2 regions of the Mycobacterium sp. 663a-19 genome follow, and region 2 is predicted to be linked to the other one. Evidence: riboswitches for the same ligand, from Rfam matches in the RefSeq annotation. Region 2 holds a riboswitch; the other holds the start of a gene.

Region 1 (10,276 bases), on a different contig from region 2:
GATCGTCATGGTGTGCTTCCACCTGGGGATCCTGGTGTCGATCCCCATGGGGGTGCCGCTGGAGTGGAACGTGTTCATGATCTTCGGCGTGCTGTCGCTGTTCGTCGCGCACGCCCGCCTGGGATTGAGCGACCTGAAACACCCAGTGCCGGTGGCGATCCTATTCGCCATCATCGCGGGCATCGTTGTGCTCGGCAACATGTTCCCGCGCAAGATCTCGTTCCTGCCGGGCATGCGCTACTACGCCGGAAACTGGGACACCACGCTGTGGTGCATCAAGCCTTCCGCGAACGACAAGATCAGCCGGGGCATCGTGGCGATCGCCAGCATGCCGCAGGCCCAGCTGGAGCGGTTCTACGGCAGCCCGGAAGCCGCGCAGATCCCGATCTACATGGGGTACGCGTTCCGCGGCTTCAACACGCACGGCCGGGCGCTGTTCACGCTGGCGCACCGGGCGATGGCCGGCCAGAACGAGGACGACTACGTCATCACCGACGGCGAGCGGATCTGCAGCACCGCCATCGGCTGGAACTTCGGCGACGGCCACATGCACAACGAGCAGCTGATCGCCGCGATGCAGGAGCGCTGCCACTTCGAGCCGGGCGAGGTGCGCGTGGTCCTGCTGGACGCGCAGCCGATCCACAAGCAGACGCAGGAGTATCGGCTGGTGGACGCGGCGACCGGCGAGTTCGAGCGGGGCATCGTGCGGGTCGCCGACATGGTGACCCGGCAGCCGTGGGACGACGACGTGCCGGTCCAGGTGTTGTCCGACCTGAACCGCCGAGTGTGAAACTGTTGCGAGATCCCGGCGGCGGATTCGCAACAGCCTCACGCTCGCCGGAACACTAGGCGCTCGCGCGGACTTCCCGCGCCGCGGCGACCATGTTGCGCAGGGACGCGGTGACCTCGTCGGTGTTGCGGGTCTTCAGCCCGCAGTCGGGGTTGACCCAGAGTCGTTGCGCCGGAACGGCTCGCAGCGCCGCGCGCAGCGACTCCGCGATCTCGTCTGCGCTCGGCACCCGCGGCGAGTGGATGTCGTACACGCCCGGGCCCACGCTGTTGGAAAAGCCGGCGGCATTCAGGTCGTCCAGCACCTCCATGTGCGAGCGTGCCGCCTCGATCGACGTGACGTCGGCGTCCAGGTCGGCGATCGCCCCGATGACGTCACCGAACTCCGAGTAGCACAGGTGCGTGTGGATCTGCGTCGAGTCGGCGACTCCGGAAGTGGCCAGCCGGAAAGCGCCAACGGCCCAACGTAAGTACTCGTCCTGGTCGGCGCGGCGCAACGGCAGCAGCTCGCGCAGCGCCGGCTCGTCGACCTGGATGACGGCGATTCCGGCGGCCTGCAGGTCCACGGTCTCGTCCCGGATGGCCAGGGCCACCTGGTTGGCGGTGTCGGCCAGCGGCTGGTCGTCGCGGACGAACGACCAGGCCAGAATGGTGACCGGCCCGGTCAGCATCCCCTTCACCGGCTTGTCGGTCAAAGACTGTGCGTAGGTGATCCATTCGACCGTCATCGGGTGGGTGCGAACCACGTCGCCGTAGAGGATCGGCGGGCGCACGCAGCGGCTGCCGTAGGACTGCACCCAGCCGTTCTGCGTGGCGAAGAAGCCCTCGAGCTGCTCGGCGAAGTACTGCACCATGTCGTTGCGCTCGGGCTCGCCGTGTACCAGCACGTCGAGGCCGAGTTCCTCCTGCAGCTTGATGACGTCGGCGATCTCCTTGCGCATCTTGCCGACGTAGCTGGCCTCGTCGATCTCGCCGGCCCGAAAAGCCGCGCGCGCCTTGCGGATTGCCGACGTCTGCGGGTAGGAGCCGATCGTCGTGGTCGGCAGCGGGGGCAGCTGTAGCCGCGCCTCCTGACTCGCGCGGCGCGCGGCCGCGTCGCCCCGGTGCGAGCCCGAGGCGACGATCTCGTCGATCCGGGCCCGGACCTGGCCGTTGTGCAGCCGCGGGTCCTTCTTGCGCGAGGCCACCGCGGCGTTGGACGCCGCGATCGCGTCGGCGACTGTGTCGGGCCCGTCATGCAGTGCGCGCGCCAGCGTCACCACCTCGTCGACCTTCTCCCGCCCGAACGCCAGCCAGCTGCGCAGGGCGTCGTCGAGCCCGGTTTCGGGTTCCAGCGAGTACGGCACGTGCATCGTCGAACACGACGTCGACACCGCGACATTGGCCGCCGAGCCGAGCAGCGTCGCCAGCTTGCCTAGCGCCGACTCCAGGTCGGTGCGCCAGACGTTGCGCCCGTCGACGATGCCGGCCACCAGCGCCTTGGTGGCAAGCTCGGGAATGGCCGCGACGGCGGTGTCGGCCCCGGCGACCAGGTCGACGCCGATCGCCTCGACCGGCGTGCGGGCCAGTGCCGGCAGGGAGGCGCCCGGGTCGCCGAAGTAGGTGGCGACGTGGATGGCGGGGCGGTTGCTGACCGCGCCCAGCGCGCTGTACACCGCCTCGGCCAGCGCGGGCGCGTCGGGGGAGATGTCGGTGACCAGCGCCGGCTCGTCGAGCTGCACCCACTGCGCGCTGTTGTCGGCGAGCAGCGACAGCAGCTCGGAGTAGATCGGCACCAGCTCCTGCAGCCGCTCGATGGGTGCGCCCGCGCCCTCGGCGCCCTTGCTCAGTAGCAGGAAGGTGACCGGCCCGATGACCACCGGGCGCGCCGGAATGCCTTGTCCGAGCGCCTCTTTCAACTCGGAAAGCACCTTGTCCGGGTTCAGCGCGAACCGGGTTGCGGGCTCGATCTCGGGAACCAGGTAGTGATAGTTGGTGTCGAACCACTTGGTCATCTCCAGTGGCGCGACCTCCTCGTTGCCGCGCGCGGCGGCGAAGTATCGGTCGAGTTCGTCGGGGACTTGGGCGGCCCTGGCCGGCAGCGCGCCGAGCATGACCGCCGTGTCCAGCATCTGGTCGTAGTACGAGAAGGTGTTCACCGGCACCGAGTCCAGGCCGGCGGCCGCCAGGCCCGCCCACGTGTCGCGGCGCAATGTGGCGGCGACGGACTCCAGTTCCGATCGGCTGGTGCGTCCGGCCCAATAGCCCTCGGTGGCGCGCTTGAGTTCGCGCTTCGGGCCGATGCGCGGCGAGCCGGTGACCGTGGCGGTGAATGGTTGACTGCTTACAGGAGTCACGATTTCGTCCTTCATTCGACGGTTCGGTTCACCGCCGGCAGACGCGCAGCCGATGCCGTTGGCGGTACACAAACCGCAACGGCCACGGCCAGACGCCCATTCCACGAGGCGATGAGCCCGCCGGACGCGGCGCGCCCGGCACAGCCGGCAGGTCTTCGGACTCGCAGGCACGCACCCCGGTGGTGCTCCTACTGGCCGTCGCTTCCCGGTCTTTCAGACCAGTGCTTGGTGACGGCGTTCGTTCCTGCATACCGCTGCGGGACAGTCCCGGACTCTCACCGGGTTCCCTCTTGCGACGCATGACTAACATGCCTCGCTCGATGCCGGCGCCGCGGCTGCGGCGACAGCAGACCAGCTGCGAGAAGCAGCATAGTCAGCCCGCCAGCGCCTCGGCGATCGGGATGTCGCCGTTGTTGAATTCGATGGTGCGGTGGACGGTCGAGCCGTCGGCCAGCGCGGTCGCGACGACGCCCGCGACATCGGCTCGCGAGACCTCACCCTTGCCCCTGCCGATGGCGATCCGGCCGGTGGCGGGCTCGAGGGTGAGCCGGCCCGGTCCCAGCACCGTCCAATCCAGCCCGCTGGCGCGAAGTTGGGCGTCGGCGGCGGCCTTGGCCTCGGCATAGGGGAAGAACGGATCATCTTGCGGCACACCATGATCCGGGCCGGCACCGAAGTACGACACCATCACGAACCGCCGCACTCCCGCCCGGACCGCCGCGTCTATCACCCGGATCGCCGCGTCGCGGTCGACGGCATAGGTCCGGGCCGGGTTGCCACCGCCGGCCCCGGCGGAGAAGACGACCGCGTCGTGCCCGGTAAGCAGGTCTGCCAGCGTGGCCGTGTCGAGCCGCTCGATGTCGGCCACCGCCGGGTGGGCCCCGGTGGCGGCGACGTCGTCTGAGTGGTCGGGGTTGCGGAAGACCGAGGTCACCTCGTCGCCACGCTCGGACAGGATGCGGGCGAGCTGCAGCGCGACCTTGCCGTGGCCGCCGATGACAACGATGCGCATGCCCCGACGGTACTCAACCGCGAGACTGCAGTTACCGACGCAAACGCCGAGTGGACCCGTCGGCCGTTGCAGTCTCGCGGGGAGACGACGGGCTAGAGCTTCACCCGGCCCATGATCAGATCGATGATCGGCTTGCCGGGCGGGTAGGCGCCGGTCAGCGAGGCCATGGTGTGCCCGTAGTCCACCAGCAGCGTGATGCCGTTGATGCCGAAGGCGGCGGCGCTGTTGAGGAACGCCATGACGTCGCCCATTTGCTCCGGGGTGTGCACCTTGGAGCCGGTCTCGTCGCGGTAGTCCTGTGCGAAGGTGAGCCAGAGGTCGGCGTTGGCCTGGGCCAGCGGGGTGTCGGTGGGGCCCGGGCAGATCGCGTTGATGCGGATGCCCTTCTTCAGCAGCGGGTAGCCCTGGGTCGCGACGTAGGCGTTGACGACCTTCTTGGAAAAGCCGTAGTGGATGATGCCTTCCGGCTCGTGCGCCTTGACCCACTCCTGTGCCGCCGCGAAGTCCGGGGTGGCGAGGAACTCGTTCAGCAGGTCCAGGTCATTTTCCCAGCCCATGCCGGCGACCGAGGAGATGAAGCAGATCGCCGAGCCCGAGGGAAGTTGGTTCTTCTCGAGCAGGCGCTCGATGAGGTACCGGTGGCCGAGGAAGTTGATCGCCATCAGGTCGGTTGTGCCGTCGGCGATGCCGGCGGCCGAGAACAGGGCGTGGACCGGGCCGTCCACCTGCTCGACGGCGGCGTCGATCGACGCGGGGTCGCGCAGGTCCACCTGGATGGACTTGGCGACGTCATACTTCACCGGCGCGTAGTCCATCACGATGACCTCGGCGCCGAGCTCGCCGGCTGACTTGGCCGCCGCGGCGCCCATGCCCGTCGCACCACCGACAACGAGCGCGCGCTTGCCGTCGTAGCGCAACCGATCGACAATGGTCATGGAAATCCCCTTCTCGGTAACTGCCAACCCGGTTCTAATTGGACAACTGTATGGGTAACAGTTATTTGGTTCAATACCGGGGTGCCGGATCGAGTTAGACGGTCTTACTTCCCGCGAACGGCGACGCCCCGCAGGCAGGTGTCGCGGGCATGTATCAGCGCCGGCCGGCGGCCGATGGCGCGAAGAATGTTCTCCGGTATCCACTGCACCCCGATGACGCACCGCGCCAGCATCGCCGTGGAGGGCGTGTCGATCTGGATCTCGCCCGACCGAATCCCTTCGGAGAGCAGTGATTTCATTTGCCGAAGCCGCGTGGCGTACGACCACCCCGGGTTGGCCGTCGGCGGCGATTGCCGCATCCAGGCGAGCTGGATCCTGAACTCGTCGGAAAACTGGTCCAGTGCATTGACGTTGACCCAACTCAGCGCGTCCAGCTTTTCGATGGGCGTGGCATCGGAGCGCAGCACGGCGACCCAGCCCGCCTCCACCTTCTGCCCGAACGAGCGCATGATCGAGTCCAGCAGTTCGTCCTTGGACCCGATCACCCGATACACGGTCCCGGTGCCAAGACCCGCCGCGGACGCGATGTCCCTGATGGTCGTGACCTCATACCCTTTGCGGCCGAACTCGGCTCGCGCCACCGCGCGCACGTGGGCCGCCTTGTCGCTGGCTTCGCTGTCGTCGGCCCACGTCTCGATCACGTCGCTCGCGGCCTTGAAAGCCTTGGAGCGATCCAGTGCCGAGTCGGTCGGCGGCCGGGCCGCCAAGCCTTGCAAGATGATTCGGCACAGCAACTCGGCCACCTGGTCGGCGGACGCGGTGTGCCGGATGACGTCGAGCCCGACCTGCAGCATGGTCTGGCAGATGCGGTCGGCCAGCGTGGGAAGGTCGATGTCGGGTTTGATGTAGCCGCTCCACCTACCGGCGCGCAGCGTTTGCAGCATCGCCTCCTGGATCGCGGTGGACTGTTGCCGGGTGAGCTTCATGAGTTGCGGGTCCGCGCTCGGCCCCTCGTAGAACGACATCTGCAGGGCGGCCCGATGCTGCACGGCACAGTTGGCGATCGCCGACCCCAACTGGAGGATCTTCTCGGAGACGGGTCGCGAGTCGGGTTCGTCCAGCCTCGCCTGGGCCGCGAGCCCGATGCGGTTCAGATCGTCCTGATACCGGCGTATCAGCTCGACGAGGATCGCCTCTTTGGACTCGAAATGGTGATACAGGCTCCCCGGGAGAATGCCTGCCGCGTCGGCGATTTCCTGCAGCGACGTGCGCAGTCCGGACGAGGCGATCAGCGACGCCGCGGTCTGCAGGATCTCGGTGCGGCGCGTCCCGGAGTCGTCGGCGCCGGCCGGATCCAGACGATCCGCCGGCCGCTTGGATGCCAACGATTCGGCTTTGGCCATGACTAGTGATACGCCAGACCGGACGACTGCTTTGCGCGCATGCGCATCCGTCCTCCCGTCCGAACCAAATCTTTGTTAGAGGCTATCAGACCGGGCGAAAGGAATCCGCTGTACAAGGCGCTGAAAGGCCCATTCTAAAGGGCGGGGCCGTCCCAGCGGTCGCGCGCGACCACCTCCTCGACGGGGCGCCGCCGGGCCGGCCGGAACGTGTGCCCCGCACGGAGGCGACCGACGGGCAGCAGGCAGCCCTGGACGTAGGTCGGCGGAATCCCGAGCAGCCGCCGGACCTCGTCCTCGCGGTGCAGGTGCAGCGTCGTGACGCACGTCCCGTAGCCGCGGGTGTGCAGCGCCAGTTGAAAGTTCCACACCGCCGGGAAGATCGATCCGTACAGCGTGGCCTGGTGAAACGACTCGTCACCGTCGATGCGCGGCAGATACGGCTCATAGCAGGGGATCACCAGCAGCGGCACCCTCGTCATGTTCTCGACCAACCACTCCGTCGACGACATGAGCCTGCCCTCCGGCGTGCCGGCCGGCAGCATGCCGGCGAGCAGTTGCCCGCCGACCCGCAGCAGATAGGCCTCCCGGTACAGCCCGGCGATCTTGTCCCGCAGCGCGGGATCGGTGACCACCAGCCACCGCCACGACTGCTGATTCGAGCCGTTGGCCGCCTGCAACCCGATCCGCAGGCAGTCGCGAATGTCGTCGATGTCGACCGGCGCATCCACGTCGAGCGACTTGCGCGCGGAACGGGTGGCGGTCAGCAGGTACTCGAGGTCCATGATCAGCCGCCCATCAGGTGCTCACGCCGAGCCGGGCCGCCACAGCGAAGACTTCCTCGAAGATCGAACCGGGCACGGTGAACGGCTCGGTCGCCGACACCTCGGAAAGGTGGGCCTCGATGTCGTCGGCGGTCGGGTTGCCGTCCTTGTCCGCGAGCCAGCCCGCGCCGAGTCCGACGAAGACGCGGGCGAAACGACCGGCGCAGGCCGAGTAGTTCCGATGGCCGAAGTCGCAGGCCCGGCTCGCCAGGAACACCACCATGGGCACCACCAGCTCGGGCTTGATCACGCTCAAGAAGCCAATCTCCTCAAGGGCTTTCGGGTCTCCGACCGTTTCGGTCACCATCCGCGAGAAGCCGAACGGGAGCACGGTGTTGGAAAGGATGCCGTGCTCGGCGCCCTCGATCGCGATCACGTTCGACAAGCCGACCAGGCCCGCCTTGGCCGCCGCGTAGTGGGCCTCCAGCGGCTGGCCGAACATGCCTCCCGAGGAGGAGATGAACACGAACCGGCCGTAGCGCTGCTTCTTCATCACCCGGTAGGCGGGCTGGCTCAGATAGAAGCCGCCGTCGAGATGCACGGCGAGCATCCTGCGCCAGTCGTCCGCGCTCAGCTCGTCGAACGGAATGCTGTTGAAAATCCCGGCATTGCTGACGACGGCGTCGAGCCGGCCGAAGCGTTCGACGGCCTGCTCGACGATCGCCTCACCACCCTCCGGGCTTGCGACCGAGTCGTGCGAGGCCACCGCGACGCCGCCCTCGCCCTCGATCTCGGCGACGACCTGGTCCGCGACGGCGGCATCGGAGCCGTCGCCGTGCATGGTGCCGCCCAGGTCGTTGACGACCACCGAGGCGCCGCGCCGGGCCAGCTCCAGCGCATACAACCGGCCGAGGCCGCGGCCCGCGCCCGTCACGATCGCGACCTGGCCGGTGAAATCGATCATGAACTGCTCCGTTTCGCAAGGCGCGCACCGACTTCGGTGAGATACTCGTCGGGCCCACCGAGAAACGCGCTCCAGCCCAGCAGGCGTTTGAGGTACAGGTGAGCGTCGTGCTCCCAGGTGTAGCCGATGCCGCCGAACACCTGGATGGCGGTGTCGCCGACGGTGGCCAACCGTCCGGCGAACGCCTTGGCCCGCAAGGCGGACAGGTGCCGCTCCTGCGCGTCGGCGTGGTCGGCGGCCCACAGCGCGTGGATCACCCCGCTGCGGGCCAGCTCGACGGTTTCGTACATGTCGACGCACAGATGCTGGATCGCCTGGAACGAGCCGATGGCCTGGCCGAATTGCTTTCTCACCTTGGCGTATTCGACGGCCAGGTCCATGACGGCCCGCGCGGCGCCCAGCGCGTCGGCGGCGGTGGCGATGAGCACGTCGTCGACGACGGCCGCAATGGCATCCGGGGACGGCGTGGCCAGCCGGCGTGCGGGCGCGTCGTCGAGCGCGACCCAAAATCGCTTGCGGGTGGGATCGATACCGCGCTCGGGGGTCACCGACACACCCGACGAGTCGGTCCGCACCGCGAAAAGCCCGGTCCCGCCTCCGTTCTCGGCAAGCACGAGCAGGACGTCCGCCGCGGCGGCGTCGGGGATCTCGGCCGCACCGCGCAGCACCACGCCCGGGCCTCGGTCGGCGGCGGTGACGGCACCGTCGTTGCGCTGCAGCGGCCCGACGGTGGCGATGGCGGTGCCGTCGGCGATTCCGGTGAAGAGCTCGGCGGCCGCGCCCTCGGCCCCGAGCCGGGCCAGGGCGCGCGGCGCGGCGACGGCGCTCGACAGCCACGGTCCCGGGTGCAGCGCCGTGCCGAGCTCCTCGGCCACGATGCCGGCCTCGACCATCGACATCCCGGCCCCGCCGCATTCCGGCGGCACCAGCAGGCCGGTCGTCCCGAGGTCGGCAAGGCCGCGCCAGACGGCGCCGGTGGTGCCCGTCGGGTCGTCGAGCAGCGCGCGCACGTGGCCCGAAATCGGCGCCTTCTCGGCGAGAAACCGCCGCGCCGTGTCGCGCAGCGCAACTTGCTCGTCGGTCAATTCGAGGTTCATTGGCGCGGCAACCCCAGCACGCGTTGGGCGGTGATGTTCTTGTTGATCTGGGTCGTGCCGCCCGCGATGGTCAGCGATCGCGACGTCAGCCGGTAATCGGCCCACCGGTGCTTCTCGCCGCCGGTGCCCAGCACGTCGAAGGCCAGCGCGGCCATGTCCTGCCCGATCTCGCCCCACACGGTCTTGGCCAGGCTGGCCGAACCGAGCGCTGCCTTGTCCGAGCCGCCGTGCAGCGTCGCGGAAATAGAGCGCTGGCAAAGCAATTCGAGATACTTGATGCGGACCCCGATTTCGCCGAGGCGCCGCAGTGTCACCGGGTCTTGACCGGCATTGGACGCGGCGAAGTCGGCCACCAGTTCCTCGAGCCGCACCTGCATCTCGGCGTAGAGCCGCGCGGCACCGGCGCGCTCGTGGCTCAGCGTGGTGGTGGCCACCTGCCAACCGCCGTCGAGCGGTCCGAGCAACGCGTCCGCCGGGACCCGCACGTCGCGAAAGAACAGCTCGGCGAAGTCGGTGTCACCGTTGAGCGTGACGAGCGGTCGGACCTCGATGCCGGGCAGCGTCATGTCGACGATCAGGCAGGAGATCCCCTTGTGTTTCGGCGCCTCGGGGTCGGTACGCACATACAGCTGGCACCAGTCGGCGCGGTGCCCCAGCGAGGTCCAGACCTTCTGGCCGTTGACGACGAAGTCGTCACCGTCGCGCACCGCGCGGGTGCGCAGCGCGGCGAGGTCCGAGCCCGCCTCGGGCTCGGACATCCCCTGGCACCAGATGTCGTCCGCGCGCATCATGCGGGGGAGCAGCGTTGCCTTCTGCGACTCGGTGCCGTACTGCATGATCGCGGGCGCGATGTTGTTCATGCCAATGACGTTGAGCGGCAACGGTGCCCGAGCGCGTGTGGTTTCCTCGGTGTAGACCAGCTGCTCTAAGACCGTCGCTCCGCGGCCGCCGTACTCGCGCGGCCAGGAGACGGCCGCCC
Region 2 (5,505 bases):
CGGCGCTCCCGCTCGGCGGCCAACTCGGCCAGCACGACCTCGCACGCCAGGTTCTGGTCGTAGCCCCGCCGCGCCAGCATGCCGACCAGCCGGCGGCTCACCCTCGCGTCGTCCTGGCTCAGCGTCTCCCGTCGCAGCCTGGCCCGCACCAGCTGCTCGGCCCGGTCTCGCTCGGCGCCGGCGTCGATCCCGGCCAGCGTCGCGGTGATCACGTCGTCGTCGACGCCCTTGGTGCGCAGCTCCGCGGCCAGGGTGCGCTTGCTTTTCCCCACGTTGGCCCGCCGGGAGTGCACCCAGTGCTGGGCGAAGTCGGCGTCATCCACCAGGCCGGCGGCGGCCAGCCGGTCCAGCACCCGGGCGGTGACGTCGTCGGGGTAGCCGCGTTTGGACAACTGACCGGACAACTCGGCGCGGGTGCGCGACCTCGCGGTGAGCAGGCGCAGGCACAACGCCCGCGCCTGCTCCTCGCGCGATGGCTCAGAAGTCGACGGGAGCGGGGAGGACATCGCCGGAGGGGTCATCGGTCACGACCGCGCCAATGCCGAGCTTCTCCTTGATCTTCTTCTCGATCTCGTTGGCCACGTCGGCGTTTTCCATCAGGAAGTTGCGGACGTTCTCCTTGCCCTGACCGAGCTGCTCGCCCTCGTAGGTGAACCAGGAACCGGACTTGCGGATGAAGCCCTGATCCACACCCATGTCGATCAGCGAACCCTCCCGGCTGATGCCCCGGCCGTAGAGGATGTCGAACTCGGCCTGCTTGAAGGGGGACGCCACCTTGTTCTTGACGACCTTGACCCGGGTGCGGTTGCCGACCGCGTTGGTGCCGTCCTTGAGCGTCTCGATCCGGCGCACGTCCATGCGCACCGACGCGTAGAACTTCAAAGCCTTTCCACCCGTTGTAGTTTCGGGTGAGTTATGCACCATAACCCCGTCGACGAAATAGTTGTGATTGCCCTCGACCTCGATGTCGAACCGATTCATTGACCGGGTTTGCGGTTTGACATGCACATCGAGAACGCGAGCCGGTACCAATTGTTGCGCGGGTTCGGCGAACTGTGGTGTCACCGTCCCTTTGCCACGGAACCGCGGCAACAGCTTGTACTCCATCGACGGCGCCACGTACGGCGCGACCAGCTCCTGAAACTTCGCCGAGGCGGCGGTGGAGAACACCAGCACCGCCTTACCGGCTGAGCCAGGGTGCCGCAGCTGCACATCCAAGCCGTGCGTGTCGCACAGGTAGTCGCGCAACCGTGCACGGGTGCCTTCGGTCATGGCTTCGACGCAGATCTCTATGCGCCCGCTACCACCGGCCGTACGCTCCTGCAATCCTTTGGAACGCAAGGTGAATGACCCGTCATCCATGTACCAAATAGCCAAAGCCAGCGGTGTCAGCGCCTTGAGATATTCCTCGGAGAAGAACTTCTTGCCATCCCCGAGATAAACCGCGCGCTGTAACTCAGCGAGTTCCGGCAGCGGGGTGAAGTCGACGAAGCCCGCGCCCTTGGCGTTCTCTCGCGCCGTATGCGGAATGTTGCCCATTAACGCGGTCTTCCACTTGAGGTACTCCACCTGCTTGGCGCCGTGACCCAGCCGGAAACGAACCCCGTTGCGATCGTGCCGATTGGGCGAGAGGTTCCCATCGCCCATCAGCGATCCCAGCACCACCTGGAACTGCTGGTCGCTGAGCAGACGCGGTTCGGTGGCCAGCACCCGGTCACCGGTGTTGAGGTCACCCGCTTCGGTCCAGCCACTGGGTGTGCGGATCAGATGGTTGGGCGTGGCGGCGAACTGCGATTTGCCGTTGCCGGTGGATTTCTCGACGGTGAACTGCAGGAACTGTTCGGCCGGCCCGTTATTGAACCAGTTCACTATCTTGCGAGGCACAATCCGGTCCGTCTCCGGGTCATAGGACAGCACCTCGACGTCCATCTTGTTGTTGACGATCTTGCCGATCTTTTCGGTGGAGCCGTCAGCAAGGGTCACTCGAGTCGAATAGTTCATGCAGCCGAACATGACTCCGATTTTTTCCCGCAGTTGGTTGATGAAGATCGCCGTGGTTCCCGAATTGTTCAGCGCGCCGGTCATTTTCCGCAGCGCCTGGCTCATCAGCCGGGCCTGCAGGCCGACGTGGCTGTCGCCCATCTCGCCCTCGAGCTCCGCGCGCGGCACCAGCGCCGCCACCGAGTCGATGACCAGGATGTCCAGCGCGCCGGAGCGAATCAGCATGTCGGCGATCTCCAGCGCCTGCTCACCGGTGTCGGGCTGGCTGACCAGTAGCGAGTCGGTGTCGACGCCGAGCTTCTTGGCGTAGTCGGGGTCCAGGGCGTGCTCGGCGTCGATGAACGCCGCGACGCCGCCGGCGGCCTGGGCGTTGGCCACCGCGTGCAGCGCGACGGTGGTCTTACCCGAGGACTCCGGGCCGTAGATCTCCACAACCCTGCCGCGCGGCAGGCCGCCGATGCCCAGGGCCGCGTCCAGTGCGATGGATCCGGTCGGTATTGCCGAGATTGGTTGATGCGCCTCGTCGCCGAGACGCATCACCGAGCCTTTCCCGTAGCTCTTCTCGATCTGGGCCATCGCCAGCTCGAGAGCCTTCTCGCGGTCGGGGGCTTGCGTCATGGTGCCTCTCCTTGGTCGGTGTTTCGGTGACCGGTATCGGTCGGTTGGCCGTGACACTAGAGATGGCCACCGACAAGTCCACATCTCCGAACGCTCACCACAGTAGCCGAACACCTGTTCGATTCAAGTTCGACACGCCGCAGCGGACCGGGTGTGGCAACATCGGCTACCGAAAGGCGCCGACGGGGCCTTCAGGAAATCCGACAAGGCCTGAGGAAACCGGTGCGAATCCGGTGCGGTCCCGCCACTGTGATCGGGCTGGGCATGTCCCAACCCGAGAGCCAGATACTCACCGTCGGCGCCTCCTCGACACAACTGGGGCGGATCTCCCCAGAGAGGGTGAGCATGGACATCTCTGTTGCGCTGGCCGAAATATCTTCCTACAAGGGCTTTTTCGCGCTGACCGTGGGCGGTGACGCGGCGGGATGGCATCCTGTGAGGCAGTCCTATGCCGACGGCTGCGCCGATCTGGTCGAGGCCACCGCCCGGCGCTACCGCACGACGGACTTGCGGATCGGCGCCTCCCTGGTGCATCTCGGCCACGCCACCCGGCTGTGGTCGCCGGTGCTCGCGTGCGCGCTGGCCCACGGCGTCGTTCCCGATCTCAAGGACCTGCAACGCGCCGACGGCGGGGCGCAACTGCGGATGCCCGAACCCGTCGGGCACGCCGTCGACCCGCCGTCGGCGAAGCTGCTGTACCGCGTCGTCGTGAAACAGCACATGAAACCGTTCGCCGCCGGACTGCGGGTCAAGCTCGCGCCGGCCCTGCTCGCGGGCAACATCGCGTCCGCGCTCGTCGGGGCGTCCCGGGCCCTGCTTTCTGCCCGGCCGGACCTGCGCCGCCCCATCGTCGAGATCACCAACTCGCTGCTGGACACCGGCATGCTGGCCGGATCCGGCGTCGTCACCGGCCCGCATCTGGGCTTCCGGCGCCGCAGCTGCTGCCTGTTCTATCGCGTTCCCGGCCGGGCGGTCTGCCACGACTGCGTCTTTCGGCGGACACCGCGGCGGACACCGCGATCCAACCGCCGCTGAGTCACCACTGGTCGCGGGGCACGTCGAAGTCGACGCACAACGCCCGCCACACGTCGCGCGGGTCGATGCCGTCCTCGATTGCCTGGGCGGCGGTCCGGCCGTCGAGACCGGTCAGCACGTGATCCACCAGGACCGATGCCCCATAGGTAGCGCCGAACCGCAGCACCACCCTGTCGTTGAACTCCGTCAGCCGCACGCCAGCCAACATACCCAGTCGCTCAGCCCGCAAGGGCCAGCGCGTCGTGGCACACCCGCACCGGGTCGGCGACCCCGGCGATGCCGGCGGCGGCTTCCCGGGCGGCCTCGCGGTAGCCGGGCGAGGACAGCACGTCGTTCGTCGCGGCGGCCAGCGCGCCGGCGGTCAACGGACGAACCAGCCGCGCGCTCCCCTGCCGTACCACCCGGTTGGCGATCTCCCACTGATCTCCCCCGCCGGGGACCACCACCAGCGGCACCCCGGCCAGCAGCGCCTTGGCCACGGTTCCGTGACCGCCACCGCAGATCACCACGTCGGCATGCGCCATCAGCTCGTCCTGGCGCCCCAGCCCCACCACCGCCCACGGCGGCACGGTCAGGTCCGCCCCGCCCAGCCGCGACACCACCAGGCGCGACCCCGCCGGCAACGTGTCGCCCGGCGTCAGGCAATCCAGCGATACTTCGGCCAGGCCGGCGGTCCCGGTCAGGGCGGTCGACGGCGCGATCACCACCACCGGACCGGGGCCCGCGGGAACCTCGAGCACCCGCTCGGTCGGCTCGAAGTGCAACGGGCCGACGACGACGGCCTCGTCGGGCCAGTCCGGGCGCGGCACCTCGACTGCGGGCAGCGTGGCGATCAGCCGACGCAGCGGCCCGGGATCGACGGCGGGCAACCCGATCTGCAGCCGCACGGCGCCGCGCTGCTTGATGCCGGCGCGCCAGGATCGCGCGGTCAGCGCGCGCATCGTGGCGTCGCGCATTCGGCCGCGGACGCCGGTGCCGGGCGCGAGGCCGCTGCCGATCGGCGGCAATCCCTTGGACGGCAGATACAGCGGATGCGGGTTCAGCTCGATCCACGGAATGCCGAGCAGCTCGGCGGCCATCCCCCCGCCCGCGGTGATGACGTCGGATACCACCAGGTCGAGCGCCAGGTCGCGCAGCGCGGGCACGTTGAGCACCGCCATCCGCGCGGCGCGCCGGTGGATCCTGGCCCCGGCGTCGACGTCGTCGTCCAGCGCCGCGAGCCCCTCCAGCTCGACCGCGTCGACGCCGGCGGCTCGGGCCGCCTCGACCCACTGCCCGCCGGTGAACAGGGTGGGCTCGTCCCCTGCCTCGCGGAAGCGCAGGCACAGCGCGATCGCCGGAAAGGAGTGCCCGGGATCCGGCCCGGCGACCACGGCCACGCGCATCCGCCCTACCCTGCCACAGCCACGCTCGAATACGCTGGCCACCATGACCGAGCTGACACAGACAACCGCCGAGAACACCCGCACGGTCGAGGCTTTCCTGAACGCCTTGCAGGAGGAGGACTTCGAAACCATTGAATCGTTGTTCGACAACGACCTCGTCTACGAAAATGTCGGACTTTCGAGGATCCGCGGCGGGCGACGAACGGCGAAGCTGCTGAGCAGGATGCAAGGCCGCGTCGGATTCGAGGTGAAGATCCACCGCATCGCCGCCGACGGTGGCGCGGTGCTCACCGAGCGCACCGACGCGCTGATCTTCGGCCCGCTGCGAATTCAGTTCTGGGCGTGCGGGATCTTCGAGGTCCACAACGGGCGGATCACCCTGTGGCGCGACTACGTCGACGTCTACGACATGCTCAAGGCGACCGTGCGCGGCCTGGCCGCGTTGGTGGTGCCGTCGCTGAAGGCG

What was found. A riboswitch is a leader RNA that binds a small molecule or an ion and turns the genes downstream of it on or off. The one in region 2 is predicted to bind cobalamin.
Region 1: another riboswitch for cobalamin. It lies ahead of metE (5-methyltetrahydropteroyltriglutamate--homocysteine S-methyltransferase); the one in region 2 lies ahead of OQ968_RS18575 ((2Fe-2S)-binding protein).

Annotation. Positions count from the first base shown of each region.
Region 1 is NZ_JAPJAV010000003.1:412,533-422,808, reverse strand. It holds gene OQ968_RS08615 (DUF3556 domain-containing protein) at 1-790, shown strand, start outside; gene metE (5-methyltetrahydropteroyltriglutamate--homocysteine S-methyltransferase) at 846-3,140, opposite strand; cobalamin riboswitch at 3,254-3,448, opposite strand; gene OQ968_RS08605 (SDR family oxidoreductase) at 3,499-4,137, opposite strand; gene OQ968_RS08600 (SDR family oxidoreductase) at 4,230-5,072, opposite strand; gene OQ968_RS08595 (TetR/AcrR family transcriptional regulator) at 5,177-6,475, opposite strand; gene OQ968_RS08590 (nitroreductase family protein) at 6,610-7,257, opposite strand; gene OQ968_RS08585 (SDR family NAD(P)-dependent oxidoreductase) at 7,271-8,200, opposite strand; gene OQ968_RS08580 (acyl-CoA dehydrogenase family protein) at 8,197-9,297, opposite strand; gene OQ968_RS08575 (acyl-CoA dehydrogenase family protein) at 9,294-10,276, opposite strand, start outside.
Region 2 is NZ_JAPJAV010000010.1:130,606-136,110, forward strand. It holds gene recX (recombination regulator RecX) at 1-506, opposite strand, end outside; gene recA (intein-containing recombinase RecA) at 478-2,619, opposite strand; cobalamin riboswitch at 2,786-2,931, shown strand; gene OQ968_RS18575 ((2Fe-2S)-binding protein) at 2,965-3,654, shown strand; gene OQ968_RS18580 (DUF3046 domain-containing protein) at 3,656-3,850, opposite strand; gene OQ968_RS18585 (glycosyltransferase) at 3,873-5,039, opposite strand; gene OQ968_RS18590 (limonene-1,2-epoxide hydrolase) at 5,083-5,505, shown strand, end outside.